Regions from separate parts of the Nocardioides sp. T5 genome, predicted to be linked through region 1. Evidence: predicted binding sites of a transcription regulator. Region 1 holds the regulator's gene; each other region holds the start of a gene.
The links. Region 1 encodes LexA, which represses DNA repair genes until DNA is damaged. Its sites were predicted from a motif close to TCGAACANNTGTTCGA; they were not measured.
Positions count from the first base shown of each region.

Region 2: ACNKF0_RS00865 (DUF222 domain-containing protein) is a predicted target of LexA. The motif match lies at 3,520-3,535, and genes of this name have one in related genera.
Region 3: ACNKF0_RS06765 (DUF222 domain-containing protein) is a predicted target of LexA. The motif match lies at 3,976-3,991, and genes of this name have one in related genera.
Region 4: ACNKF0_RS15930 (DUF222 domain-containing protein) is a predicted target of LexA. The motif match lies at 4,052-4,067, and genes of this name have one in related genera.

Region 1 is NZ_CP182415.1:3,783,974-3,791,275, reverse strand. Features, by position in the region: gene ACNKF0_RS18555 (NAD(P)/FAD-dependent oxidoreductase) at 87-1,313, opposite strand; gene lexA (transcriptional repressor LexA) at 1,372-2,094, opposite strand; gene ACNKF0_RS18545 (SDR family NAD(P)-dependent oxidoreductase) at 2,222-3,004, shown strand; gene ACNKF0_RS18540 (NAD(P)/FAD-dependent oxidoreductase) at 3,014-4,222, opposite strand; gene ACNKF0_RS18535 (LysM peptidoglycan-binding domain-containing protein) at 4,491-4,844, shown strand; gene ACNKF0_RS18530 (hypothetical protein) at 5,167-5,730, shown strand; gene ACNKF0_RS18525 (hypothetical protein) at 5,832-6,494, shown strand; gene ACNKF0_RS18520 (hypothetical protein) at 6,599-6,937, opposite strand; gene nrdR (transcriptional regulator NrdR) at 7,271-7,302, shown strand, end outside.
Region 2 is NZ_CP182415.1:181,485-188,786, forward strand. Features, by position in the region: gene ACNKF0_RS00855 (hypothetical protein) at 1-438, opposite strand, end outside; gene ACNKF0_RS00860 (arylsulfatase) at 960-3,200, opposite strand; gene ACNKF0_RS00865 (DUF222 domain-containing protein) at 3,723-5,015, shown strand; gene ACNKF0_RS00870 (VIT1/CCC1 transporter family protein) at 5,034-5,768, opposite strand; gene thpR (RNA 2',3'-cyclic phosphodiesterase) at 5,840-6,397, opposite strand; gene ACNKF0_RS00880 (acyl-CoA dehydrogenase family protein) at 6,411-7,302, opposite strand, start outside.
Region 3 is NZ_CP182415.1:1,392,771-1,400,072, reverse strand. Features, by position in the region: gene ACNKF0_RS06780 (calcium-binding protein) at 1-1,095, shown strand, start outside; gene ACNKF0_RS06775 (DUF6326 family protein) at 1,237-1,689, shown strand; gene ACNKF0_RS06770 (hypothetical protein) at 2,093-2,347, shown strand; gene ACNKF0_RS06765 (DUF222 domain-containing protein) at 2,568-3,866, opposite strand; gene ACNKF0_RS06760 (DUF1214 domain-containing protein) at 4,106-5,050, shown strand; gene ACNKF0_RS06755 (DUF5709 domain-containing protein) at 5,090-5,563, opposite strand; gene ACNKF0_RS06750 (DEAD/DEAH box helicase) at 5,616-7,302, opposite strand, start outside.
Region 4 is NZ_CP182415.1:3,270,575-3,277,876, reverse strand. Features, by position in the region: gene ACNKF0_RS15950 (alpha/beta hydrolase) at 1-442, shown strand, start outside; gene ACNKF0_RS15945 (GlxA family transcriptional regulator) at 485-1,432, opposite strand; gene ACNKF0_RS15940 (isochorismatase family protein) at 1,557-2,192, shown strand; gene ACNKF0_RS15935 (GtrA family protein) at 2,264-2,713, shown strand; gene ACNKF0_RS15930 (DUF222 domain-containing protein) at 2,695-4,035, opposite strand; gene ACNKF0_RS15925 (ribose-5-phosphate isomerase) at 4,216-4,749, shown strand; gene ACNKF0_RS15920 (Fpg/Nei family DNA glycosylase) at 4,742-5,644, shown strand; gene ACNKF0_RS15915 (PP2C family protein-serine/threonine phosphatase) at 5,641-6,696, shown strand; tRNA gene ACNKF0_RS15910 (tRNA-Gly) at 6,772-6,845, shown strand; tRNA gene ACNKF0_RS15905 (tRNA-Pro) at 6,891-6,963, shown strand; gene tig (trigger factor) at 7,144-7,302, shown strand, end outside.

The DNA.
Region 1 (7,302 bases):
GAGGTCGCGCAGCGACCGTCACGAGACCAGGTCGGTCCGGGTCTCGTGACAGGCGCCGGGGCGCCTTCCTCGACCAGCGGGGGAGCTCAGTCGAAGGGGATGCGGCCTCGCAGCGACTCCGGGTCGGCGACCGGCTCCTTGCCGGTCTCCGCGATGAGGGCGCGGGCCTGGTCGACGCTGTCCCAGACGTTCCAGAGCACCACGCCGCGGACCTGCCCGGACTGGAGGTAGTAGACGACGCCGGTGCCGACCTCGCCGTCCTTCCAGTCCTCCACCAGGTCGAGGTCGCTGCGGGTCTCGCCGACGGCCTCGTAGCCGTGGTCGAGGATGTCGGACCAGAAGAAGGGGGTGTAGTCGTAGGCGTCGTAGGCGTCGTCGGAGCCGGCCATCACCTTGCCGGCGTGCTCCCCGGACTTCTCCGCGTGGTCGACGTGCTCGACGCGGCGGCGGCCGAGGAGGGCGTCGGGGTAGGACGCGACGTCGCCCGCGGCGTACACGTCGGGGTCGCTGGTGCGCAGGTGCTCGTCCACGACGACGCCGTTGTCGACCTCGAGCCCCGCGGCCTCGGCGAGGCCGGTGCGCGGCAGCACGCCGATGCCGATGACCGCGGCGTCGGCGGTGATGGAGGTGCCGTCCGCGAGGCGGATCCGGACGCCGCCGTCGTCCTCCTGCCCGCCCTCGACCGAGCCGTGCACGACGGTGACGCCGCGGTCGGCGAAGTCCTTGGTCAGGGTGGCGGCGAGCGCGCGCGGGAACATCTGCTCCTGCACGTCCTCGAGGTCGAGCACGAGCGTGACCTGCACGCCGTTCTGCACGAGGGAGGAGGTGATCTCCGAGCCGATGTAGCCGCCACCGATGACGGCGACGTGGCTGCCCTCGGTCGCGACCGCGCGCAGCCGCTGGTAGTCGGCGGCGGTGCGGTAGTAGATGACCCGCGGGCCCGGGTCGACGGCAAGCACGCGCGGCTCGGCGCCCGTGGCCAGCAGCAGCTTGCCGTAGCCGACACTGCTGCCGTCGGCGAGGCGTACGACGTGGGCGCCGGGGTCGATCTCCGTGACCGTCGTGTCGGTGACCAGGTCGACGCCCTCGTCGTCGTCGAGGTCGCCGGCGAGCGAGGACCCCTCGAGGGTCTCGTCATCCTTGAGCCAGAGGTCCTTGGACAGCACCGGCCGGTAGACGGGCTTGTCGGGCTCGGAGCCGATCACCGCGACCCGACCGCTCCCGTCCTGTGAACGGATGCCCTTCACGGCGCTCGCCGCAGCGACCCCCGCACCGACGATGACGTAGTCATAGGACTGCTCGACGTTGCTCATGCACGCCATCGTGGCCCGCGGGTGGGCGCCTTTCAACGGCGTCCCACCCCTGCGGTCGTCAGAGGCTGCGCAGCACCGCCGTCACGACGCCGAGGATCGTGGCGTTGTCGCCCGGGATCGGGTCGTAGGCGTCGTTGTGGGGGAGCAGCCACACGTGGCCGTCCTTGCGCTGGAAGGTCTTCACCGTGGCCTCGCCCTCGATCATCGCCGCGACGATCTGGCCGTTGGTGGCGGTCTGCTCCTGGCGGATGACGACGTAGTCGCCGTTGCAGATCGCCGCGTCGACCATCGAGTCGCCGGAGACCTCGAGGAGGAAGAGCGTGCCGTCGCCGACGAGCTGCTTGGGCAGCGGGAAGACGTCGGTGACCTGCTCCTCGGCGAGGATCGGGCCACCGGCGGCGATCCGGCCGACGACCGGGATGTTGACCGCGGTGGGGTGGACGTCGCCGATGCCGGTCTCGTCGACGCTCGACTCCTCGCCGCTGGACATCGAGCGGCGTGCGGCCATCACCTCGGGCAGGAAGACCTCGAGGGCGCGGGGGCGGTTGGGGTCGCGCTTGAGGAAGCCCTTGCCCTCCAGCACGCGCAGCTGGTGGGCGACGCTGGACGACGAGGTGAGGCCGACGGCCTGGCCGATCTCACGCATCGACGGCGGGTAGCCCTTGGTCTCGATGGAGTCCTTGATCGTGGCGAGCACCCGCTGCTGGCGCGGGGTCAGGCCGGTCGCGTCCGGGGGGCCGTCGGGCATCTCGATGACGTTCTTGTCGTCCTGCTTGGCCATGCGTCCTCCACTACGTCGACCCCTCCGTCCGCGGCTGGACAGGGAGGATCTGGTGAGCCCACCGTAGTCCTCATCGGCGGGTGGGATCAAACACCTGTTCGAAGCCGCGTGTCGCTACTGTCAGCAGATGCAGACCTCGTGCGTCGTCACCGGTGGGGCCCGTGGGATCGGGCGCGGGATCGCGGAGCTGATGGTCGCGCGCGGCCACCACGTCGTCATCGGCGACGTCGACGGCTGGGCGGCGGCCGCGACGGCGGCCGAGGTCGGCGCGGTCGCCGGCCTCGCCCAGGACGTACGAGATCCCGACTCGCACCGCCTCGTCGCGGAGGAGGCGGTACGGCACGGCCGGCTGGTCGCGTGGTTCAACAACGCCGGCGTCGGCGACGACGGCACCCTCGCCGCACTGACCGAGGAGCAGGTACGCCGGCTGGTGGAGGTCAACCTGCTCGGTACGACGTGGGGCACCCGCGCCGCGTTGGCGGCGTTCGGTCCGGCCGGGGGAGACGTCGTCAACGTCGCGTCCCTCTCCGGGCTCGGGCCCGTGCCGGGCTACAGCATGTACGCCGCCACGAAGGCCGCGGTCGTCTCGCTGTCCGCGTCGGTCAACGCCGAGTCCCCGCGCGGCGTGCGGGTCCACGCGCTGTGCCCGGACGGCGTCGACACCGCGATGCTCGCCGCGCAGGACCCCGACGGCCTCGGCTCCCAGCTCACCTGGTCCGGCGGCTCGATCCTGGGCGTGTCCGAGGTCGCCGCCGCGGCCGTCGACCTCGTCGGCTCGCGCCGGGTCGTGCGGACGGTGCCCGCCTGGCGCGGGGGAGTCGTGCGTGGTGCGGCCCTCGCCCCCGGGTCGCTCGGGCCCCTTGCCCGGTTGTTCGCTGCCCAGGGACGACGGGCCATGAAGCGGCGCTGACCGGTCCGGTCAGGGCAGCCGCACCTGGCCGTGCTTCATCTTCCACAGGAAGTACTTCTCGAAGCCCAGCTTCATCGCGTGCGCCTGCGGTCCGGGGATCAGCACGCCGTGCTTGCGCGGCGGCAGCATCTTGTCGGCGAGGATGATGACGCCGTTGTTGCCGGCGTCCATCACGCACACGGCGGCGATGTCACCGAACTTCTTGTGCGCGTCGGGGGTCTCGCCCTTGATCTGCGAGGCGATGTTCTTCGCGGCGACGTGGGCCTGCTGCTCGGTCGGGAAGCCGGTCTTGGGGATGCCTACCGGCGTCGGGGTCTGCCACGGGACGTCGACCGCGGCGGCCACCCCGACGGCGTACACGTCGTCGTAGGCCTCGCTCTGGTAGGTGTCGCGCACCTTCACGAAGCCGTTGTCGTCGGCGATCTTGGGGGTGCGGGTGATGACCTCCTGGCCGGAGAACGGCGGGATGATCATGGCGTAGCCGAAGTCGACGGTGCGCCCGTCGGCCAGCACGAGGCGGCCGTCGTCGACGTGGTCCATCGCGGTGTCGAGGACGGTGTCGATGTTCTCCTTCTTGAGGAACATCCCGAGCAGCTTCTCGCCGTGGGGGAGGCCGCCGATGCCGAAGTGGCCGAGGAACGGCTCGGCGCTGACGTAGGTGAGCTTGACCCGGTCCTTGAGGCCGGCCTTCTTCAGCTGGTAGCTGGTGTTGAAGAGGAACTCGTACGCCGCTCCGAAGCAGCCGGCGCCCTGGGTCGCGCCGATCACGACGTCGCCGGGCTTCTCGCGGAACTGCGCCCAGCCCTCGCCCGCGCGGATCGCGTCGTCCATCGTGGTGATGGTGTGGGCGTTGCCGCCCTCGCCGAGGCCGGGGATGACCTCGAAGCGGTTGCGGTAGCCGGTGGCGATGACGAGGTAGTCGTAGTCCTGCGGGCCGGCGGTGGTCTCGACGCGGCGCGCCTCGGGGTCGATCGCGGTGGCCTCGGCGTGGACGAACTCGACCTCGTGCTCCTCGAAGGTCGGGCCGACCTTGAAGGTGATGTCGGCGCGCGTGCGCTTGCCGAAGGGCACCCAGATCAGCGAGGGGGTGAACAGGAACTCGTCGGAGGACGACACGACCGTCACGTCGACGTCCCCGTGCAGCTCGTGCTTCACCGTGATGGCGGCGGTGAGACCGCCGAAGTTGCCCCCGAGGACCAGGACCTTCTTGCGCGACATGGCTCGCTCCGTTTCTGCGTCGGTGTGCTTCCACGGTCGTCCGGCCGGGGCGATCGGGGTAGGTCCGTTGGTCCCGTCCGTGGGGGCCGTCCGGTCGTCGAACATTTGTTCGTCCGGGTGCTTGTGTTGTTCGAACACGTGCTCTACCGTCGTACACATGTTCGATCGAACGCCTGATCGAGACCCGGTGGCCCAGGCCGCTGTCGGTGGGTCCGACTAGACATTCGTTCGACAGACCACCCGGCTGAATCTTCCCCAGGAGGCCACCATGAGCACCCTCAGCCTTTCCCCCGCTTTCTCCCCCGTCCCGGCCCGCGCCCGCTCGACGGTGCGCCTGACCCGCCGCGGCCGGCTCGTGGTCTTCATGACCTCCCTGTTCCTGGTGCTCGGTGTGGCCCTGATGTTCGCCGGCGGCGCCGTCGGCACCGGCGAGGCCGGTCAGCCGGCCCCGACCGAGGTCGTCCAGGTGGCGCCCGGCGACACCCTCTGGGGGATCGCCAGCGAGATCGCCACCGACGGCGACGTCCGCTCCATGATGAACGAGATCGAGCGGCTCAACGCCCTCGAGTCCGCCGGCCTCTCCGCCGGCCAGAAGCTCCGCGTCCCGGTCGTCTCCGACTGACGCGCGAGGCCTCCATCAGCCGCTTCGACCCCGGCTGGTGGAACCAAGGGGAAGACCGAGGGGCGGGCCACTGGCCCGCCCCTCGGCGCATTTCGTCGGCCCGGCCGTCCTGTCGGCCCGCTGATCGCGGCCCGGCGCCCGAGGGTTGCGGCAGATCGCATCTCGGAGGGTCGGTCTGATGCCGTGTGCCGCCACCCTTCGGCCGTACGGCGCCGGGGTGGCGGCAGATCGCAGTTGGGGAGGCTGGGTCGTTGTCGTGTGCCGCCACCGCCCGGTGGTTCTCCACAGGTTTTGCTCTCGGGGTGGTTCCACGATCGCCTGAATGGGTAGTTTCACGGTGCTGACGTTGTTCTCGGGAAGGCACCTCATGCACGTACGCCGCACACTCGCGCTGGCTTTCGCGGTCCCCGCCCTCCTCGCCGGGTGCTCCGACGACCCCGAGCCCACGCCCAAGATCCCCGAGCCGACGAGCTCGTCGCCTACTCCGACGCCTACGGAGTCCGAGACGCCCGAGGCGGAGAGTCCCGAGGACTTTGTACGGCGTTGGCAGGCAGCGGCGCTGAAGGCGCAGAACGTAGGCGACACGAGCGAGTACCGAGCATTCGGTCCGAAGTGCAAGCCCTGCCTGGAATTCGCTGACCAGGTTGATCAGATCTATGCCGATGGCGGTCAGGTCCGCTTGGCGAGTCTGCGAGTCGTCAGCGTCAAGTCGGCCGGGGGAGCGGACCAGTTCCGACTCACACGCGTGCTTGGCCGCACTCGGGTGCTGAATGCCGAGGGTGAAGAGCAACAGTCCTTCGAGGGCGGTCGCGAGGTCCTCTCGGTCTTTTTGGAGCCGGTCGGCGAGGAATGGCGGATCAAGAACTTCCTTCGGACAACGGCATGAGGGGAGCGCTGACCGTCTGCTTGCTGGTGATGGCAGCGCTTGTTCCGTCTCCAGCGGCCGCCGCCGATGGTCCATGTGCGGTTGCTGGCGGTCTGGATTCTGTGAGCGCTGAATGCCAGTGGGCCTATGTCGACTACACGGCTAGTGCCGGTTCCGGCGACGGTCACACCTGGGTCGTCTCCATCCAGTGCGACAACGGCGGGATCTGCACCGAATACGTCGAATGTGAGGAAGGTGGCCAGGAGGGCTACATCCACGACGTCTACCTGGACGGTACCGACGTCGGCGACGTGTGCGTGCCGGACAACGCCGTACAGGAGGTCGACCTGGCCAAGCTGATCCTCCGCGAGTTCAAGCGCATCGCCTGGCCGTCGTCCGAGCTCGTCGTCCAGCCGCGGGGCGGGCGCACGCTGGTGAACTTCGAGACCAACTTCTTCACCCCCGACCACCGGTCGATCGACCAGTCCGTCACCGTTGCCGGACAGTCGGTGGTGATCCGCGCGGTGCCCGTCTCCTACACCTACTACTTCGGCGACGACACCAGCACGACGAGCGCCAGTCCCGGGAGCCCGCACCCCGACCTCGAGATCACCCACCAGTACGAGCGGACCGGCGACGTCGTCGTACGCGTGGACACGACCTATGCCGGCGAGTACCGCATCGGGCAGGGGGAGTGGACCGCCATCGGGGAGACGCTGACGGTGGAGGGTGCGGACCAGGAGCTCGAGGTGGTCGAGGCCCTCCCGCAGCTCGTCCTCGAGTAGTGCGGTGGCTGTGGTCCACCGGGTGGACCACAGCCACCGCACAGAGGCGCGAGTCCGTGATCGTGGAGCTTCCGAGCCACCAGGTGACTCGAAACTTCCACGACTCAGCGGGCGGCGCGCTTCCCGCCAACAGGCCGTGGGGGAGCGTCGGCCGACGGCGGCGGGTCGGTGATTCCCAGCGCCCGCATCAGCCGGGCGACCAGCAGCAGCCCGACGAACAGGCAGGCGATCGCACCGAGGCAGGCCAGCGCCATGAAGGACCAGGCCGACCCGCCGGAGCCCTCGCGGGCCGCCGTACCGAAGTCGATGGCGGCGTAGACGAGGTAGCCCCAGGCGACCACACAGAGCGTGATCGCAGCGCCGAGGGCGAGGGCGGACTTGTTCAGCGTGCGGGGTGGCCGAGCGCCTCTGCGCGACCCTGCTCGCTTACCCCCCGTGGACACGGAGTCATTGTGGCCGATGCGCCCTCACGGCGTGAGCGCAACTCCCCCGGAGGGAGCCCCGACGCGCCGATGCGAGCCGGTCGCGGACCTCAAAACCGCAGGTCAGGACGGTGTCGAGAAATTGGTGGGCCGACTTCCCGCGTTCACTTGCCAGCGTGGTGGCCGGGGCGTACGGTTACCACTACATCTAGTAGTTACACCGCTGTAGTTATCCACATCTGGTGCACAGGCCAGAGGGCGAACCCCACAGCTACAGGCTAGTTGTCCACAGGAACATCCCCAGTCCGCACCCTGTTCTACAGGTGTGTGAAGCGCGCCCGAGAGGAGGACCCCATGCACTGTCCCTACTGCAAGAACGAGGACAC
Region 2 (7,302 bases), 1.0 Mb from region 1:
CGCAATCACAGCGCGGGACATGAGCTCCAGGTTCTGATCTGAGACGTCACCCCGAGCGTGCGCGCTCTCCCAGTTGGCCAAGTAGTCCCCATCCACTCGCCGAATCAGCTGCTCGAGCGACGCCGCGACGGACTCGTTGAGCACTCCCTCGGTCTTGTGGACACCGCATGCCAGAATTCGGACGATCTCGTTTCGAACCTCGCCTGCGCCAAGTCCGAGATCGCGTCCCAGGGCGGTGGCCGCTGACTTGGTGACGTAAGCCAGGCCCTCGCTCTTCGCGACGCCGGATCGGACGCCATTGGCGTATTCGATCACTTCCCGAAGCGCCAGCACGCTCCCGATCTGCCACAGGCTGCGATGCCAAGGCGTCGAGTGATCGACCAACTCTCGGAGTCGAGCGATCACCAGGGTCTCGTCCGAGAATGCTTCCGCTGTCACCGCCTTAGGCTAATGTCTCTCCTACGAGCTTCGGTTCGCTAGCTGAAAGACGGGAGTCGCCCTCCGGGGCCGCTCCCGTCTTTACCTTTCGGCGCTCCTCAGTCAGACTCACGAGCGCTGCAGCCGTCGACGTCTTCGCTGCAGGTTCCCTCGCTGGAGCTTGGGCGCCCGGTGGTTCAGCCAGACCGATACGAAGCAATCAATGTCCTCCGCTACCTAGCACTCGTCCGCGTGTCAGCCACCTTGGGCGAACCAGCACCGGCGCGCACCGGTCGAGGTGTGTCCCATTCCGCCGCGTACCGTCCGGGGCGCGACATTGCGCCGCGTAGCGGTGCGGCCACGAACATCTCCCCGGTCATGAGGCGATGCCAGCGCTAGCGTCGATCAGGCGCGTACTTGCCCCGAGGATGTTTACGCCCCTGGCTGGTCGCCAGCGATTCGACAGACACGTGAGGTGGTCAGTGTGCCGCGCGTACTCGCGCAAGACGTGGACGTAGATCGACCGCCGGAGCTTGGCATGCTCAGGTGAGATAGCGAACGTCGACAGAGTGGATGGTGCCCTCGAAGGGAAATGGCGCGCGGTCGTAGTAGTCGAGCGAAACCGAGCCGCCCAGGCAGGTCCCGATGTCGAGGCAGTCGTTGGCCGTGAATAGCAGTGGCGCGCTGACGGGAACCACTCCTGACGCGACCACGGTGCCGTCGACCGACAGCGTCACGTTCAGCGAGCCGCCTGGCCGGACCTCGGCGTACTCCGTGCGGATGTCAACCTGATGCCGTCCTGCCGTGAGCTTCCGGTCACACCGGATCTTGGTGCGCATGAGGATGAAGCAGTTGTACTCGTAGCAGAGGTGGCCGTCGTCGAGGTAGCAGGTGAGGCCGCCACCGGCTCCACCGAGTGCGTATAGAACGCCGTTCGCTGCCTCGGGCAGCTCGGCGTCGACGGTCACGGTGTTGGCCCGGTTGCCGAGCGCGGGCGCGCAGAACTCGGGCATCCGCACGACGTCGCCACTGAACGTCCAGCTGCGGTACGGCGTGGAGATGCGCAGCTCTGGGTGGTACACGGGCACCCAGAGCCCACCCCCGATGGGGTAGACGCTGTTGCGAGCGGCCTCGATCGCAAAAACCTCCTTGAGCTCCGCGAGCTTGTCGGGGTGCGCGTCGGCGAGGTCGTGGGCCTGGGTCCAGTCCTGGTCGAGGTGGTAGAGCTCCCAGGTGTCGCTGTCTGGCGTCCACGCCTGGATGCCCGGCGGCAGGCCGGGGACCCAGGGTGCTCGTGGTCCGAACGCAGAGGCCATCCAGCCGTCGTGGTAGATCGCGCGGCTACCCATGATCTCGAAGTACTGCGTCCGCAGCCGGCCCTGCGCTTGGGGGGCGTCGAAGGTGTAGGCGAAGCTGGTGCCGTCTAGGTCCTGCTGCTCGATCCCTCGTACGACGCGTGGCGGGGTGATCCCGAGGATCTCGTAGATGGTGGGTACCAGGTCGTTGCAGTGGTGGAACTGGGAACGGGGCCGGGCGTCGGGGGCGATCCGCGAGGGCCAGCGCACTGCCATCGGGTTCCGTGTCCCACCCAGGTGCGAGGCCACCAGTTTCATGCCCTTGTAGGGCGCGCTTCCTGCCCACGCCCAGCCGGCGTGGTACTGGTTGTCGGTCTTCGGCGAACCGAGCACTTCGAGGCCGCCCATCTCGTCGAGCGCCTTGATGTGCATGTCGACCGTGGTGGGGATCCCGTTCTGGGCCAGCAGCTCACTGATGGTGCCGTTCTGGCCCTCGCCGGACGAACCGTTGTCCCCCCAGATGTAGAACACGACGGTGTTGTCCCCGTGCCCGAGGCGTTCCACCTCGTCGAGCAGCCGGCCAACCTGGACGTCGACGTGCTCGGCGAAGCCGGCGGCGACCTCCATCAGCCGTCGCTGGAAGGGCTTCTCGGCGTCCGGGATGTCGTCCCAGGCGGGGAGCGTCGGGTCGCGCGGTGTCAACTCGGCGTCCTCCGGGATCCACCCGGCCGATCTTGCGTTCGCGAACGCGCGTTCGCGATAGGCGTCCCAGCCGTCGTCGAAGCGTCCGGCGTACTTGTCGGCCCACTCCTTCATGACGTGGTGCGGGCCGTGCAGGCAGCCGCTCGCCCAGTACATGAAGAACGGCTTGTCCGGCTCGAAGGCCTGGTGGCGGCGCAGCCAGCCGATCGCGTCGTCAGCCAGGTCCTCGCTGAGGTGGTAGCCCTCTTCCGCCCGCTTCGGGGGCAGAACGCTGGTGGTGTTGCGCACCAGGTTGGGCTCGTACTGGCTGGCCTCGCCCGCGAGGAACCCGTAGAAATACTCGAACCCGCGACCGGTCGGCCAGTTGTGGAAGGGGCCTGACGGCGTCGTCTCCTCGGCCGGGGTGTTGTGCCACTTGCCGAACGCCGCCGTCGCGTACCCGTAGTCGGTAAGGACTTCGGCGACCAGGGAGGTGCTCGTCGGGATGTGCCCGGAGTAGCCGTCCCAGTCGTTGGCGAGCTCCGCGATCTGCCCGTTCCCGATCCGGTGGTGGTTGCGCCCGGTCAGGAGCGAGGCTCGAGTGGGCGAGCACATCGCCGTCGTGTGGAAGCGGTTATAGCCGATACCCTCCGCCAGGACGCGTGTCAGCGTCGAGGTACGGACCTCACCACCGAAGGTGTCCGGCAGGCCAGGACCGGCATCGTCGATGAGCACCACCAGGATGTTCGGCGCGTCATCGGCCAGCCGCCGCTCCGGCGCACGCGGCTCGTAGATCGAGTCCTGCATCGTGCGCCCAGCACGGGAACCAGACGGTGTCGGGGGGAAAGGCAGGACGTCCTGGCGCGGCAACTTCGGGAAGGGCATCACGACATTCCGTCTCCTGTTCAACCTCGACCGGACCGTCAACTTAGGGTCCACGGGGTTGCTACCGCCTCCCCTCCAACGGGCGAGATCGGCAAGCGATCCTGCTCGAGCAACGACGTCACAACGGACGCAGTCAGCCAGAGCCCGATGCCTGAGCTGCCGAGGTCAGGCTCGGGTGTGTCCACGATGCATCGAACTGCAACGGGAAACGGGAAGCGCGTCATTGCGCCGCAACTGCAGTTCGAACATGCTTGCGAATATGCATCGCGACGTGTAGTCTGGCCGCACGCTTCAAACAGTCCATCGTTCTAGGGTCAGTGACCCGGACGGTGGCTGGGTGGGCGAGTTGCGAGGGACGTAAGTGTCCGGCTGGGCCGGCCTCCAGGAGCGACGACCGTCAGTGAGTTGCGCGTGCGCGACGACGTCGTCGAGAGGAGGCCGCACATGTCCCATCCGATCCTGGCTGCGGCCACGGCGATGGACGTCGTGCTGAAGGACGTGGCGGATGCCAACCCGCTCTTCATGTCGGCCGCTGAGAAGGCGGATGCGCTGCGCGAGCTGGCTCGCATCGAGTCCCGGGTGGCCGAGCTGCGGATGCGCGTGCTCGTCGACGCCGGTGACGTGGCGACCGAGGTCGGGGCGCGAGACGCGGCCGCGTGGTATGCCGACGCCACCTGCACGCGCTTCGAGGACGCGCGGGCCGACCTCCGGCTCGCGACCGCGCTCGACCGGCGGTGGAGCACCCTGGGGGCCGCCCTCCGCGAGGGCCGGGTCAACACCGCCCAGGCGCGGGTGGTCGTCCGATCGCTCGAGGACCTCCCTGACTCCGTGCCGGCCGAGCTGCTGGACCAGGCCGAGGCCCTGCTGATCGAGCACGCCCAGCGGCTCGGACCGAAGCAGCTGGCCCGGGTCGGGCGTCACGTCCTCGAGGTCGTGGCGCCGGAGGTGGTTGCGGAGGTCGAGGGCAAGCGCCTCGCCGCCCTCGAGGCGGAGGGTCGCCGCCGCACCCGACTGATGCTCCGGCGGCTCGGTGACGGCACCACGCGGGTCTCGGGCCGCCTGCCCGACGCGGTCGCCACCCGCTTCGCCACCTACCTCGAGGCCTACGCCAACCCCCGGCGCGACGGGGTCCCGACCCCACTCGGTGAGCCGGCCGCGCCCCTCCTCGACCCGATGCCGCGGCTGCCGTACCCCCGCCGTCTCGGCGAGGCCTTCTGCCAGCTGCTCGAGAGCCTCGACCCGCAGCGCCTGCCCGTCCACGGAGGCGACGCGACGACCGTGGTGGTGACCATCTCGCTCGAGACGCTGAGGTCCGAGCTCGGCGCGGCCGACGTCCTCGGGGCGGGCACGGTGCCGGCCGATCCGCACGGTGACCCGTGTGCCGGCGAGCGGATCAGCGCAGGGGAGGCGCGACGACTCGCGTGCAACGGACGGATCCTCCCCGCCGTGCTGGGTGGCAGGTCCGAGATCCTCGATCTCGGGCGCGCCCAGCGACTGTTCAACGCCGCGCAGCGGCGGGCCCTCCTGCTGCGCGACAAGACCTGCCGTGCCGCGGGCTGCGACGTGCCGGGCACCTGGGCCGAGGCCCACCACTGGCTGCCGTGGCTGCTGGGCGGCCTGACCGACCTCGACAACGCCGTGCTGCTCTGCGCCCACCATCACCACCGGGCCCACGACGCCGATTACGTCGCTGAACGTCTACCGAGCGGCGACGTGAAGTTCCACAGACGCAGATAGGGCGCCGAGGCAGAGGGACTATCCCAGCTGGGTGCCGGCGAGCATGCCGATCAGGTAGGTGACGCCCATCGCCAGCAGGCCGCCGGACACGTTGCGCAGCACGGCCGGCAGACGCGGGCTGTAGCCGATGCGGGCGCTGGCGAACCCGGTGAGCGCGAGAGCCGCGACGACGCTGAGGACCGTGACCAGCACCCGCACGGTGTCGGGCACGAACGCCACGATCAGCAGCGGGAGCAGTGCGCCGACCGTGAAGGCCAGCATCGAGGCCCATGCGGCGTGCCAGGGGTTGGTCAGGTTGTCGGGATCGATGCCGAACTCGATGTCGGCGTGCGCGCGCAGGGCGTCGTGCTCGGTGAGCTCGCGGGCGACCTTCTCGGCCGTCTCCGGCGACAGTCCCTTGTCGACGTACATCGCGGCCAGCTCGCGCTCCTCGGTCTGCGGCATCTGCTGCAGCTCCTTGGCCTCGAGCTGGAGGATCGACTTCTCGGAGTCGCGCTGGGTGCTGACCGAGACGTACTCGCCGGCGCCCATGCTCAGCGCACCCGCGGTCAGCGCGGCGATGCCCGCGATCACGATCGCGCCGCTGTCGTCGGTGGCACCCGCCACGCCCATCACGACGCCGGCGGTCGAGACGATGCCGTCGTTGGCACCCAGCACGGCGGCGCGCAGCCAGTTGAGCCGCGTGCCGACGTGGTCGCCCAGCTCGTCGTGGAAGTGCTGGGGGTCCTCGTCCGTACCGATCTCAAGGCTCACGTTCTGATCGTCGCTCGCGGTGGTGCGTCCTGCAACGAAGGTGAGGCTGTGCTCATCGGCCGCCCAGGCCCTCAGTCGATGGCGTACGTCGCGACGACCTCGTGGCGTGGACGGCGGCGCGGGCCCTCGCCGAGGTGGGACGCCACCAGCGCCACCTCGTCGAGCTCCCACTCCGGCCCTTCGTAGCCGTCGAGGAGCCGCACCCACGACGTGACGTTGTCGGGGCTCCCGAGCCGGGCCAGCGTGAGGTGTGCGCGGAAGCGCTGCCCGTCGACGCGGGCCCCGGCCTTCGACAGCGCGGCGCGGCAGCCGGTCGCCAACCGGTCCAGCTCCGTGCGGGCGTCATCGTCGGTGGCGAGCCGGGCGAAGAGCACCCGGGCACGGTCGGGGTGGGGGAAGGCGCCGCCGCCGGCCAGCCGCAACCGCACCGGCCGCCGCTTGCGGGCCGCCCGCTCGAGCCGGTCGCCCAGGTCGTCGAGGGACCGGTCAGGGACGTCCTCGGCGAAGGCCAGCGTGAGGTGCCACTGGTCCGGCACGGTCCAGCGGTACGCCGCGGCGTCGCGGCGCACCGCCAGGAACTCGTCGAGGTGGGCGACGGCGTCCTCCGGGGGCACCGCCGCCACGAACATCCGCGTCACGGGCTCAAAGTCCCAGGTCGCGGCCGATCAGCATCTTCATGATCTCGTTGGACCCCGCCCAGATCTTCGTCACGCGGGCGTCGCGCCAGGCGCGGGCGACGCGGTACTCGTTCATGTAGCCGTAGCCGCCGTGGACCTGCACGCAGTGGTCGAGGACGTCGTTCTGGACCTGCGAGGTCCACCACTTGGCCTTGGCCGCGTCGACGGGCGTCAGCTCCTTCTTCGTGTGGGCCACGACGCACTGGTCGACGAACGCCTGCGTGACGTCGACGCGGGTGACGAGGTCGGCGAGGAGGAACTGCGTGTTCTGGAAGGAGCCGATGGGCTGGCCGAACGCCTGGCGGTCCTTGGCGTACTGGACCGTCTCCTCGAGTATCTGCTTGGCGTGGGCGAGGTTGGTGATGGCCGAGCCGAGGCGCTCCTGGGGCAGGAACTGCATCATCGAGATGAAGCCGGTGTCGAGCGGGCCGACGAGGTCGTCGTTGCTGACGCGCACGTCCTCGAAGGACAGCTCGGCGGTGTCGGACTCGTCCTGGCCGACCTTGTCGAGCACCCGGCCGACGCTGAAGCCCTCGAGCGTGGTGTCGACGGCGAACAGCGAGATCCCCTTGGCCTTCTTCTCGGGGCTGGTGCGGGCCGCGACGAGCACGAGGTCGGCCGAGCCGCCGTTGGTGATGAAGGTCTTGGAGCCGTTGATCACCCAGTCGTCGCCGTCGCGGACCGCGGTGGTCCTGAGGTTGGCGAGGTCGGAGCCGCCGCCCGGCTCGGTCATCCCGATGGCCGTGACGATCTCACCGGTGGCGGACCCGGGCAGCCAGCGCGCCCTCTGCTCGTCGTTGGTCAGGTGCACCAGGTAGGGCACGGTGATGTCGGCGTGGATCCCGACGCAGCTCGGC
Region 3 (7,302 bases), 2.2 Mb from region 1:
GGCCTCGACCCCCTGACGCGCGACGACTACTCCGTCCCCGCGGACACCGTGCTCTACTCGGACCTCCTCGCCGCCGGCTTCCCGGGCGGGATCAGGGCCGACCTCACGCCGGTCGGCGGGCTCGGCTTCGTCGCAGAGCCGTCAGGCACCGACCAGATCGTCGTCACCGAGGCCCAGAGCATCGCGGGCACACGCACGGCGGACGTCCTGATCGGATCGCCGTACCTCGACGTTCTCGTGGGTCGCGGCGGCGCCGACCAGATCGACGGCGCCGGCGGCAACGACACCCTCCTCTCGGACTTCACGGACGCGGTCGTCGACCCGGCCACCGATGGCCCCGACGACATCGACGGAGGGCCCGGCACCGACTGGATCGCCCTGGGGCAGGCGGGAGGTACGGCGCGCGGTGGGGAGGACATGGACCACCTCGAGGCCCACCCGGCGACCGGCCCGGCCGTCCTCCGCGGCCAGGACGGGGACGACCAGCTCTGGGCCCAGTCCGTGGAGGACGTCGACGTCGACGGGGGTCGAGGCCACGACGACATCGACGTCCGGCTCACCCCTGCCTCCCGTGGCGTGTCGGTGGACGGGGGCAGCGCCAGGGACCTCGTGACCTTCGACGTGCGCAAGGCGGGCTTCGGCAAGGGTTCGACGATCACCGTGGACCTGGGCCGCGGCGTCCTCCGGGCCAAGGCGCGCGCCGGTCGGCTGCGCGGCCTCGAGGTGCTCTGGATCAAGGGCGAGGACGCACGCTGGCGGATCCGCGGCACGCACCGCAACGAGGACGTGATCATGCAGGGAGGACGCAGCCTGGAGGCCTCGATGCGCGGCGGGCGCGACTCCGTCGTCGCCACGCGGGGACGCGACGTCCTGGACCTCGGTCAGGGTCGCGGCGACTTCGCGAACGGCCGCATGGGACGGGACACCTGCCTCGGCGCCGAGCGGGTCAGGAGCTGCGAGGTCCTGCGCTCCGGCCGGTCCGATCGAGCCGCGCGTCAGGCAGGTACGACGGAACGGGATGCGGTCGAGCGACTCGAGCGCGGCCTGCACGTCGTGGCACGGATGCCCATCGAGGTCTCTGCGCTTCGGCGGTGACGGTGATCCCCTGCTCGCGGATCGGCCGATCGGCCAGAGATTCCCGTACCAGAGGCCAGGAAGACCATGCCGCCGGGCCGATGGCACGGGGCGGTCCCTCGTCCATCGTGGCATCAAACCACCGATGAGAAGGACGAGACCATGAGCATCACGACCAGGACCACGTACGACACCGCGGCCAAGCCGGCCCTCCACGATCCGCCCACGCCGGTCAGGGCGAAGCTCGCCGCAGCCTGGGCCAGCTTCATGTTCTTCTACATCTACGTCGACTACCTGCACCTCTACAAGCCGGGCGCGATCGACGACATCCTGGCCGGCGTCGTCTTCGAGTTCGACATCAGCCAGACCTTCGCCGTCAGCTCGCTCGCGCTGGTGGGCATCCCGAGCCTCATGATCCTGCTCTCCATGGCGCTACCCGCCCGTGCGAGCCGCACGCTCAACCTCGTCGTGGCCGCGCTCTACCTCCCGGTCTCGGCGTTCAACGTGCTCGGTGAGTCCTGGCTCTACTTCTACGGCCTCGGCGTCGTGGTCGAGGTGATCGTCCTCGCCTACATCCTCCGCACCTCGTGGACCTGGCCTCGTACGGCGGCGTGAGCGGGCTGGGGCGATCGCGGCGCTGTGACGCGCCTTGCGCAGCACGCAGTCACACTCGCGCCGCTACTCGGTGAGGAACGCCAGTGGTGCTGCATGAGTCCATGACGTTCGGCGCTTGCGGTCGAACCAGGCAGAGGCGTTCACTAGTAGGTCCAGCACCGCGCAGGCCTGCGGGGCGCCACGTCATCAAAGGGGCTCGCAATGACCGTGTTGCAAGGTGACCTGCATCTGCTCGAGGACCCGGTAGCGCAGGACCTGCTCGGCTCGAAAGAACTGGCTCGTCTCGCCTACACCTGGCTCGCCGGCACCCCACGGGTGGTCCCGATCTGGTTCCATTGGACCGCTCACGTTCGGAAGCCCACCAAAGGCCCCGAAGATCCGCGCCCTGCAGCGAGAGCCGCGGGTGGCCGTCACGATCGACGCGGCCGGCGGCTGGCCCTACCACGCGCTGATGGTTCGTGGTGACGTTGCGGTGGAGATGCTGGACGACGTCTCCGAGGAGTACGCCGCCGCCGCGCGCCGCTACTTCGGCGATGACCAGGGCGATGCCTGGGTCCAGCAGCTCAGCGGTCAGCCGATGGCCAGGATCACCTTGACGCCGTCGTGGGTGGGCCTGCTCGACTTCGAGACCAGGTTCCCGAGCGCGCTGTCCATGTGAACCGTCCTGGCTCGCTGGATGGGAGGACGCCTGTCCCACGATCAGGGCGGCCGCGGGGTCCCTGCGCCTAGAGCGGCGGAAGGCACTGCTGCACGGATAGGTGACATCTCATCTGCGGCGCTGTGCAGCGACCTTCTGGCGCGGACCGATCGGTGGTGCCGCGAAGGACCTGCGTGACTACCAGCCAGTCGGCAAAGCAAAGAACTTGCGGCCCATCGGCCTACGTCCGCCTGGCGAACGACACCTTGTTGTCGGCGTGGACGGTCATGGCGTAGCGGGAGCTGTGGGCCAGGCGGTGGTGGCGGGGGCAGAGCAGGCGGCCGTTGGCCAGATCGGTGAGGCCGAGGCGGGACCAGGGAGCGTCGTGGTGGGCGTGGCAGCCGGACGCCGACGTCTGACAGCCCTTGGTGGTGCAGCCGCCGTCGCGCAGACCGAGGGCGACCCGCTGTGCCTTGGTGAAGAACCGGGCCGCGCGCCCCAGGTCGAGCGGCTGGGAGTCAGAGCCGAGCACGGCGGGGATGATCCCGGCCTCGCAAGCGATCCGGCGCGCCTGCCCGGCTGACATCCGCGAGCCGTCGTCGAGGAGGGCAGTGGCGTGCTCGGCCAGCAGCTGCTCGAGCGTCATGGTCACCACGATCGTGGCGTTGACCCCTGCGGTCTGCGGGGTGGCTGCGACCGGGTAGCGCTCGACGTACTCGATGAAGGCCTCACCGAGACGCCGGCGCAGGGGCTTGAGGTCGCCGGACTCGTCGCGCAGCTCGGCCTCGGTGTGCCGCGCCGGGTTGGCGAGGGCCAGGAGGTGACGCTTGAACATCGCGCCGATGTGGGACGGCACGGTGAAGCGACCGTGGCACCGGCCGTTGCCGTCGTCGCTCAGGGTGAGCTCGACACCGGCCACCGCTCGGGCTTCCTCGGCCTCGAAGACCGCCTCCTCGTGCGACTCCCCCACCTCGGGAGCCACGACGTCCAGGATGCGCTTGCCGATCTGTCGCAGGTCGCGGGCGTCGTGCTTGCTCGCGAACCCCAGCATCGCCGCCTCCGCGCGCCCGCGGGTCTCGGCGTCCACCCGGGCAGGAAGGGCGTCCACGGCCTCCGCGATGACGCGCGCCTGGTCGACGCGCACCTCTCCGTCGGCGAGCGCGCGTGCCACCGGGGCGTGGATGTCGCGCTGCAGAGCCAGGCCCAGCTTCACCATCCGGGAGGCCTCGGCCCGCGTCAGCAGGCTCAAGCCGGACCACCACTGATGCGTGTGCTGGGCACCGGTCGCCTCGCCCAACCGCCGTCGGTCGGCCTCCGCAGCGCTCCGGCACTCCGCCGCCGCCAGCCGGCTCGACGCGACGGTCGTCGCCGTCAGCAGCCGCTCCACGTCGGGGTCGGCCAGCCCGCCCATCCCCAGCTCCAGCAGCTCCCCCAGCACGTCGTCGAGACGTCGCAGCAGTGCGGTCACCCGCGGCGACGCATCGGCGTCGACACCGGGCGCCCGCCACAAGGCGTCGTCCTCGGCTGGGATGGCACTCACGGCTGGACCTCTCCACGCCACGCAGGCGCGTCGACAACAGGAGGGCCAGATGTCAGGAGGTGTGTGCGGCCGGAATGTCGGCGATCAGGTGGGGCCCGAGCTCGCTCGCTCGAATATGTGTTCGATTGTACACCCGATGGCCGGGCACATCAACCGGGCAAGGGTCTGGCGGGCCCCCGCGGCCGCGATCACCTGAAGCGGGTGAACACACGCCTCATCCGTGCGCGCAGGATCCCGACGTGACCCCGATCAACGTGAACGTCGACAACTTCGCCCGGGCCGAGACCCACCGCATGATGACCGACCTCCAGCGCGAGGCCGGCGGAGTCAACAGGTTCGCGCACAACCGCACTCCGGCGCCGGTCGACCGGCAGACCGTCATCCGCATGAACCGCGACACGCTCTACAGCTTCGCGGTGGTCGACGTCGGCGACGGAGCGACGCTCACGGTGCCCGACGCCGGGGGCCGCTACCTGTCGGTGATGGCGGTCAACGAGGACCACTACATCAACCGGGTCATCCACGAACACGGCACGTACGAGCTCACGGCCGCCGACCTGGGCAGCGACCATGTCGTGCTCGCGGCTCGTACCCTGGTCGACCCGCGGGACCCCGGCGACCTCACCGCAGTCGCCGCGCTGCAGGACCAGCTCAGGCTCGAAGTGGCCGGCGGCCGCGCCTTCACCGCACCCGACTACGACACCGCGAGCCTGGACCGCACCCGCCAGGCCTTGTTGAGCCTCGCCGCCGACATGACGTCCTTCGAGTCGAGCTTCGGGCGCGCCGAGGACGTCGACCCGGTGCACCACCTGATCGGCTCCGCCGCCGGCTGGGGCGGGCTGCCGGACGCCGAGGCCACCTACGTCGGGGTCTCCCCCGGCCTGCCCGTGGGCGAGTACGAGCTCACGGTGGCCCCCGACGTACCGGTCGACGGTTTCTGGTCCATCTCGGTCTACAACGCCGAGGGCTACTTCGAGCCCAACGAGCGTGACGCCTACAGCCTCAACAGCATCACCGCTGCCCGCAACGACGACGGCAGCGTGACGGTCCGCTTCGGCGGCGACGGCGACCCGGCCCGCAACTCGCTCCCCATCACCGACGGCTGGAACTACCTGGTCCGGCTCTACCGCCCGCGACCCGAGGTCCTCTCGCGGGCGTGGAGCTTCCCCTCGCTCGCCATGTGAGAAAACGCTCGCCGCGCGAGGGGAGCCACCGCGTCAGTGCTAGTAGTCGTCGCCGCTCGCGTCCGGGTCGGGCTCGCGGGTGATGTGCATGGCCGCCTCCTCCGCGGAGGCGCCGGCGCCGTCGATGCCGACGTCGTGGGCGACCTCCTGCTTGTCGACGTCCTCCCCCAGCCCGGAGTCGGGGGCGACGAGACGGCCGGTGCGCTCGTCGGCCTCGTCGAGGCCGAGCTGCTCGTCGAGGGCGTTCTCGTCCTCGCGGTCGTCGTCGCGGTCGTCCTCGGCGTACGGGTCGATGTCGGGCTCCTCCTCGGCGAGCTTCTCGTCGAGGGACTCCCCCTGCCGGCGCTCGGCCTCGGTCGGGTAGTCGTCGTAGCCCTTCGGCGCCCGGTCGGGCGGCGAGTAGCCCCGGTCGAGCACGTCCTCGAGGTCACCGTCGTCCAGCGTGTCGCCCGGCTGGAGCTGGTCCTCGTCGTCGATCGACATGTCGAGATAGGTCTCGCGTTCCTCGCTCATGCCTACAGGCCTACCGGAGCAGACCGGCCCGGACAAGGGCCGAGCGACCTCATCAGCCGAGCTCGCGCTCCAACGCGTCGGTGAGCAGCGCGGCCAGGGCCTCGGTCTGGATGTTGGCCGAGGACCCGACCTCCTCGTCGGAGCCGTCGAGCGCCCGGGCGGCGAGGCCGGCCTTGGAGTCGATCAGCTCAGCGATGCGGGTGTCGATCGTCTGCGCGGCGATGATGCGCCACGCGGTGACGGGGTCGCTCTGACCGATGCGGTGCACGCGGTCGATCGCCTGGGTCTGCTCGGCGTCGGTCCACGAGAGCTCGGCGAGCACGACGTTGGAGGCCACCTGCAGGTTGACGCCGACACCGGCCGCGGCCAGCGAGCAGACGATGACCTGCACGTCGGGGTCGTTGACGAACGCGTCGATGGCCCGCTCACGGGCGCGGGGAGACTGGTCGCCACGGATCGAGGTGTGCTTGAGGCCGCGGCGGGTGAAGGTCTCCTCGGCGATGTCCATGACGTCGACGTGTCGGGCGAAGAAGACGACCTTGCCGACGTTGCGCGCGAGCTGGGCGGCGTAGTCGGCGGCGAGGCCGCCCTTGGCGCGACCGATGCGGCGGAACATCGAGAAGACGTTCTCGCCGCCCGTCCCCTGGTCCATCTCCTCGCGCTCCCACGTCGCGACGCGGCGGACGAGCTCGTGGTCGATGCCGTCGACGACGGAGCCCGTACGACGGGTCTCGAGCGCGGCCTTGTAGCGCTGGACCAGCCGCCGGGCGAGGTCCTCCTCGGCCGCCCGGATCGAGCGGGTGTCCTCGTCGTCGAGCTCGACGGGGATGTCCGCGATGCGGCGCGCCGGGATGTCCTCGGCGACGTCGACCTTGCGACGCCGCACGATGCCCATGTCGATGACCGCCTTGCGGGCCGCGGGGTAGAACGCGTGGTCCGCAGGGGTCAGGTCGGTCTCCTCGAGCGACTCCATCAGCCGCGCCAGCGGCTTGGTGTCGTCGACCCAGCCGAGGAACTGCCAGATCGCGCGGAAGTCCTCGATGTCGTTGATCAGCGGCGTGCCGGTCAGCGCCATCAGCAGCGGGCGGGCGGTGCGGGCGCGGAGCCGCTCGGAGAGCTCGAGCACGTGGCGCGAGCGCTGCGAGGTCTTGTTCTTGATGAAGTGGGCCTCGTCGACGACCATGCTGCGGAAGCCGAACGAGCCGAGCCAGTCGACGTGGCGGTCGAGGATCTCGTAGTTCACGATGATGACGTCGGCGAAGGCGTCGACCCGGTCGCCGTCACCGTGGATCACGGTGGCGCGGCGGCGCGGCGTCCAGCGCTCGGTCTCGCGGGCCCAGTTGGTCTTGACGACGTTGGGGCACACCACGAGGAGCGGGTAGGCGTCGGCTGCCTGCGCGGCGAGGAGCGCCTGCGCGGTCTTGCCGAGGCCGGGCTCGTCGGCCAGCAGGAAGGTGCGGTGGCCCTCCGCGGCCGCGGCGATCATCCGCGCCTGGTGCGGCATCAGCTCGAGCTTGCCCGGAGCGTTGAGCGAGGTGGCCTCGGGCAGCTCCATGCACGAGGAGGAGCCGCCGAGCTCGAAGGAACGGAACAGCGGGCCGAGCAGCTCCCACGACGACAGCCGCCCGTGCACGGAGCGACGCTCGCGGCCGATGCCGAAGTCGGGCTTGAGGAACGGGTTGGCCAGCTGGTGCTGGAGGACCGACTGCGGCACGACACGGCGCTCGCCGAGCCCCGGG
Region 4 (7,302 bases), 510 kb from region 1:
CAACCTCGCCGTCGTCGCCGCCCTGCGCAACCCGGGCTTCTTCGCCGCGGTCGCGCTGATCTATCCCTTCCTCGACCCGCGCACCGCCTTCTCGTCCTGGGAGCTGGGGGCCGCGTCGGGCTTCGCACCTGCGGAGGCGACCTGGTACTGGGAGCAGTACGCCCGCACCGAGGCCGACTACGACGACCCCGACCTCGCCCCGCTGCTCTCCGCGCGGCTGCACGCCCTGCCGCCGACCTTCGTCGCCACGGCGGAGGCCGACCCGCTCCGAGACGAGGGGGAGGAGCTCGCCCGGCGGATCGCGGAGGCGGGCGTCGAGGTCGTCGGCATCCGCTGCCTCGGCCAGACCCACGGCTTCTGGCGGCACGCGACCTTCACCGCATCCGAGCCGCTGGTGCGCCAGGTCGCGGGCTGGCTCGACCAGCACCTCACGACTGCGTGAGCCCGTCGCCTCCGGCGATCGTGGCTGCGGTCCGATCGACGATCAGGAGGTCTCGAACCGCTTGCGGTACGACGTGGGCGTCGTCGAGAAGGCAGAAGCGAAGTTCTGCCTGAAGGTGACCGTGCTGGCGAAACCGCACTCGCGAGCGACGCGCTCGATCGACCAGTCGGTGTTCTCCAGGAGTCCGCGCGCCCGGTCGAGCCGGCGGGCAAGGACCCACCGCGCAGGCGTGGCACCGGTGACCTCGAAGAAGCGTCGGTTGAAGTTGCGGCGGCTCATTCCGGCGTGCCCGGCAAGTGCCTCGACATCGAGGTCTGCGTCGAGGTTGGCCAACGCCCAGTCCAGCGTCGGACCGAGCTGGCCGCCCTTCTCCGGGTCGGGGATCGGACGCTCGACGTACTGCGCCTGCCCTCCCTCGCGGTGGGGAGCGACCACGAGGTGGCGTGCGACGGTCGTCGCCGCGGCTGACCCCAGCTCGGCGCGCACCACGTGCAGGCACGCGTCGATGGCCGAGGCCGTTCCGGCCGAGGTGAGCACGTCGCCGTGGTCGAGGTAGAGCGAGGACGCGTCGACGGTGGTCGACGCCCGGCGGTCCTCCAGCGAGGAGGCGGCGGCCCAGTGGGTGACGACCGTGCGCTCGCCCACCACGCCGCTGTCGACGACAGGGAACGCGCCGAGGCACAGGCCGGCCACACGTGCCCCGCGCTGGTGTGCCCGTGCCACCAACCGGGACAGCTCGTCGGAGGTCGGGCGGAAGTCGGTGTGCCACGACGGGAACACCACCAGGTCCGCCTCCTCGACGACGTCGGGACCGTTGACCTCGTCGACCCGTAGGCCCTCAACGGTCCGGACGCCGTGGCCGTCCTCGGTCCACACCTGCACCCTCCAACCGTCGGCGAGGCCCTGCCGGGTGACCTCGCCGAAGACGAGCAGCGGCACGGAGAGGTGGAACATCGTGATGCCGTCGAAGGCGTGCACGGCGATGCGCATGCTGTCCTGATCTCATCGAAAGGCGTCTTCTGTGCCACTCACGCTACCCCCGGCTCGCCGGCGAGGCTAGGAGGACAGGCGCCGACGAGCGGCGCCGACCCGAGCACCAGGAGGCAGACCCGCCATGACCACCCCCCGCCGCGCCCTCATCGTCGTCGACGTCCAGCAGGAGTACTTCGACGGCATCCTCCAGGTCCAGCACCCGGACCGTGAGGTCTCGCTCGCCCACGTGACCCGGGCCATGGACGTCGCCGCGGCTCAGGACCTGCCCGTCGTCGTCGTCCATCACCAGCTGCCCGAGGGTGCCCCCGTGTTCGCCCAGGGCTCACCCAGCTGGGAGCTGCACCCCGACATCGCCAGCCGCGTCCAGCCCGGGCACAAGCGCGTCACCAAGGACAAGTCCAGCGTGTTCGCCGGCACCGACGTCGCCGCCTGGCTCGCGGCGCAGGGAGTGGACACGATCACGATCGTCGGCTTCATGACCAACAACTGCGACATCGCGACAGCAGCCGCCGCCGAGGAGCTCGGGCTGGCAGCTGAGGTCCTGTCCGACGCCACCGGTGCCATCCACCTCGCCAACGAGGCCGGCAAGGTTTCGGCGGAGCAGCTGCACGACACGCTGCTCGTGCTGCTCCAGTCCAACTTCGCCGCCGTCGCCACCACCGACGCCTGGGTCGACGCCGTCGAGAGCGGTCAGGCCCTGGTGAAGTCTGACCTCGGCACTTCCGCCATGCAGGGTCGCGCCGCCTTCGCCGGCTGACGAACGGCTTCGCGCTCGGGCAGGATGTCCGCCATGCCGTGTCGCGCACCTCATGAGTGTCGGTGCCGCGGGTGAGCGCTGAGGTCCTGACCGGCGCGACGGCGCGTCGGCGGCCGGTCTTCGTGCAGCTGGTCGTCTTCGCGAGCGTGGGCGCTGCATTCAACGTGCTCTACGGACTGCTCTACCTCGTCCTCCGCGAGCAGCTCAGCGCGCAGCCGGCGAACGCTCTCGCGCTCATCCTGTCGACGATCGCTGGAACGTTCGGGCATCGCTACATCACCTTCGGGGTCCGTGGCACGGACCGAACCGTGCGGCACCAGGCGCTCGGGCTCGCCCTCCTGGGCTTCAGCCTGGCCGTGACGGCAGGTTCCTTGTGGCTGCTCGACACCCTTGTCGCCCAGCCCTCGCGCCTGCAGGAGGTGGTCGTCCTCATCGCGGCGAACCTGGGCACCGGGTTGGTGCGGTTCTTCGTGTTTCGTGTGGCGATGATCGGCCGACGGGACTACGAGGCCAGGGTGTAGTTGCTGGCGAGCCGGAGCTCGTAGGGCGAGTAGCCGACGGAACCCGCGGGGCCTCCGGGGAGTGGTGGTGAGGTGGAGCGGGTGATGCGGAGGTGCTCGGTGACACCGTGGACCTGGTGGAGGTGGGCGTCTCCCGGGTCGGCGACCCAGGAGGTCCACCCGGGGGACTCCTTGACGTAGTTGCAGCGCTCGCAGAGGCCCTGGCCGTTGTGCGCGGCGGTCGGGCCGTCATCGGCGGCGGGGGTGACGTGGTCGTGGTGGCGGATGGCGGCGTTGCAGCCGGTGGTGCGGCACGTGCCGCCGTCGCGGAGGTCGAGGAACTCGGCGAGGAGCCCGTCGAAGCGGCGGCTCGTCGACTCCATCGCGACCAGTGCCCGATCGGCGGGCGCGACGAAGAGCCGCCGGAGGGTGGCCTTCGCGGCCTGGCTGGCGCGGCGGACCAGGTCGATGCACAGGGCGGCAGGGAGGTGTCCGGCTCCCGTGACCTGGCCGGGCTCGGTGCCGTCGCCGAACAGTGACTCGACTCCGATGACGAGGTTGACGCGGACCGCGACGGCGTCGTTCACGCTCTGGTCGCCGGTGATCCGCGCGGCGAGGGTGTCGGCGCGGACCTGGCCGGCGGTGCGGCCGTCGCCCTCGGCTCGCGCGGTCGCGGCTGCGTTGTCGAGGGCTGCGCGGACCGCGGCCAGGACCTCGAGGGGGAGGGTGGCGACGAGCTGGCCGGTGCCGTCGTCGAGACGGCGCGAGGTGACCCGCCGGTCGGCGCGTGCCCGCCGGCAACGCCGGGTCTCGGACTCGGCGGCGTGGGTGAGGCAGGACCGACGCACGGCGTCGCGGAGACGGATGTCGCCGAGACCGGCCAGTCGTGGTGCCAGGTCGTCGTCGACGCGCAGGCGCTGCTCGGGGGCGAGGTGGGCGACCTCGCGCGCGACAGCGAACGCCCGGTCCTCGGTGAGCTCGCCCCGACGCAACGCTGCCAGCGTCAGCGGGAGGTGGTCACGCAGGCGGCGGGACAGCAGCACCCGCTGCTCGCCGGCGTAGGGACTGGCCAGGGTGGCAAGCGCCACCTCGGCGCCGACCGACATCGCGCGCTGGGGCGTACGCCGGCCGCCGCCCGGCGCGTCCTCGCTGTCGGCGGCATCGGCGAAGGTGGCCGCCACGATCGCCTCGGCGGCCGCGGCTGCTGACTTGATCCGCTCCAGGCCTTCGAGCTGGTCGAGCAGGTCAGGCCCCAGCGTGGCGGGCGCCAGGTCGGCAAGGAGGTCAGCCAGCGCGTGCAGGTCGTCGGCCTGCCACACCTGCCGCTCTGCTCCAGCTGCCATCGAACCCTCCGAGTGATCGAACGTGTGTTCGATTGTCTCCCGTTTTGGGTCGGAGGTCAAGAGCGCGGGCATGATCGTGGATGCGCCGGGCGCCCGGACGACGCCCGCGCCTCGGGCGTGTCCACAGGCCCCGGTCATCCGCCTCGATCCTCACGGGCCGGCTCTGCCAAACTCCTCCTCATGCGCGTTCACCTGGGCTCCGACCACGCCGGCCTCGAGCTGAAGGACCACCTGATGACCTGGCTGGTGGACCACGGCTACGAGGCCATCGACCACGGTCCGTTCGTCTACGACGCCCTCGACGACTACCCCTGCTTCTGCCTCCGGGCGGCCGAGGGGGTCGCGGCCGACCGCGCCGAGGGCCTCGACAGCCTGGGCGTCGTGATCGGTGGATCCGGCAACGGCGAGCAGATCGCGGCCAACAAGGTCGAGGGCATCCGGTGCGCCCTGGCCTGGTCGGAGGAGACGGCGACGCTGGCCCGCGAGCACAACGACGCCAATGTCGTCTCGGTCGGCGGCCGGATGCACCCGGTGGACGACATGACCCGGTTCGTCGAGGTCTTCCTGACCACGCCCTTCTCCGAGGACGAGCGCCACGTGCGCCGCATCGGCCAGCTCACCACCTACGACGAGTCGGGCGAGCTGCCTCCGCTGCCGGAGTCGGCCCTGCGCGGTCCCGGCTCCGAGGCGTCCCCCGACGACGCGGATGCCTGAGGGACACACCCTTCGCAAGCTGGCCGACGACCTCAGCGCCGCCTTCGCGGGGCGGAGGGTCCGGGTGTCGTCGCCGCAGGGCCGCTTCGCCGCCGACGCCGAGCAGCTCGACGGGTCGCGCGTGGTCGGTGCCGACTCCGCCGGGAAGCACCTGTTCCTCGAGCTCGAGGGGGAGCGCTTCGTCCACGTCCACCTCGGTCTGATCGGTCAGTTCGACGTGCACGCGAGCGCCGCCGAGGTGCCCGCGCCGGTGGGAGCGGTGCGGTTGCGCCTGGTCACTCTGGACGGCCCGGACGACGCCCGTCCGACGGCGTACGCCGACCTGCGCGGCGCGATCGTCTGCGACCTCGTCGGCGCCGGGCGGCGCGCGGAGATCCTGGGCCGGCTCGGTCCCGACCCGCTGCGCCCCGACGCCGACCCCGACCGGGCCTGGCGCCGCATCTCGGCGAGCCCGCGGGCCATCGGCGACCTACTCATGGACCAGAAGGTGCTGGCGGGGGTCGGCAACGTCTACCGCGCCGAGGTGCTCTTCCGGCACCGCATCCACCCGCTGCGCCCCGGCAACACCCTGCGCAGCGGTCAGTGGCGGGCGATGTGGGCCGACCTCGTCGAGCTCATGGCCGAGGGCGTGCGCACCGGCCGGATCGACACGGTGCGTCCCGAGCACACGCCCGAGGCGATGGGGCGCCCGCCCCGCAAGGACGACCACGGGGGCGAGGTCTACGTCTACCGTCGTACGTCGCAGCCGTGCCTGGTGTGCGGCTCGACCGTGCGCACGGGTGAGCTCGTCGGACGCAACACGTTCTGGTGTCCCCGATGCCAGCCGAAGTTCCGCTCCCGGGCCGTACGATCTGCCACCAAGGAGACCGGGAGAGCAGGAGGGGCTCGGGGATGAGTTCTCCATCGCTCAACGCCGCCGCCAGCCGGCTCGTCCCGCGCGGCTCGCGGACCCTCGTCCTGCTCGTCGCGGCGACGGTGCTCATCGGGCTCGCCATCTGGCTGCTGGACCCGAGCGTGCCCCTCGTCAGCCTGCTCGTCCCGCTGGTCCTCTCGAGCCTGGTGCTCGGTCCCCGGCAGCTGCCGTGGTTCGTGGTGTTCGTGCTGCTCGTGCTGGCGCTGGTCGTGCCGACCCAGGAGGACATCGACCTCCGGGTCGCGCTCACCGTGGCCATCATCTTCGGCCTCGGGTTCGTGGTGCTGCTGTCGTCGTTCCGCCGCACGCGCCTGGGCGTGGCGGGCATCCAGGGCGAGATGATGTTCGTGGACCTGCGCGACCGGATCCTGCGCCAGGGAGGCATCCCCGACCTGCCCGCGGAGTGGTACGCCGCCAGCGAGCTGAGGTCGGCCGGCGGCACCCCGTTCGCCGGTGACTTCGTCGTCGCCTCGCGGGTCGAGGGCCGCCTCGAGGTGGCCGTCGTCGACGTCTCCGGCAAGGGCCAGGGCGCCGGCACCCGCGCCCTGCTGCTGTGCGGCGCCCTGGGCGGGCTGCTGAGCGCCCTGCCGCCCAGTGAGTTCCTCGACGGCGCCAACCAGTTCCTGCTCCAGCAGGACTGGGACGAGGGGTTCGCCACCGCGATCCACCTCTCGCTCGACCTGACGACCGGCCACTACGACATCCGCAGCGCCGGCCACCCCCCGGCGGCCCTGCGCCACGCCGGGTCCGGGCGCTGGGAGGTGCTGGAGTCGGAGGGGCCGATCCTGGGCCTCATCGACGGGGCGAGCTTCCCCGCCGTCTCGGGGGAGATGCGCCGCGGCGACGCCCTACTGCTCTACACCGACGGCATGGTCGAGACCCGCAACCGTGACATCGCGCTCGGCATCGACCGGATGCTCGGCCAGGCCGAGCGGCTGCTGCGGGGCGAGTTCGAGGGCGGCGCCACGCGCCTCGTCGAGGCCCTCGGCTCGCGCAACGACGACCGAGCGCTGCTCCTGGTGCACCGGCGCTGAGCCGGGTTGGAGCGCGCGTTCGCGGGTGTGGCACCATGACACCCGCACCGGCGAGACCACGTCGTCGGCACGCACGCGGATGTAGCTCAATGGTAGAGCCCCAGTCTTCCAAACTGGCTACGCGGGTTCGATTCCCGTCATCCGCTCCAAGCAGGCTGTGACGTCTCCGTCCGGAGCTCGTCGGGCCCGTTTGGCGGGGCGTAGCGTAGTGGCTAGCGCGCCTGCTTTGGGAGCAGGAGACCGCAGGTTCGAGTCCTGTCGCCCCGACCCACCAGCCGACTCCAACCCCACCCGTCACGCGGTGGAGGGGTCCTCCGGGCGTGATTCGGCCTGTGCGCGCGCCGTCGATAGACTGGCGAGGTTTGCGGCCGCCGGGCTCCGTGTCCGGGCGCTGCCGCACTTTCCCCGTGTGGTCCACCCACAGACCTTCAGCATCAGGAGACATTTGTGAAGAGCGCCGTCGAGACCTTGAGCCCCACCCGGGCCAAGCTGACCGTCGAGGTGCCCTTCGAGGAGCTCAAGCCGAGCCTCGACGCGGCGTACCAGAAGATCGCGAAGCAGATCAACGTCCCGGGCTTCCGCCGCGGCAAGGTCCCGCCGGCGGTC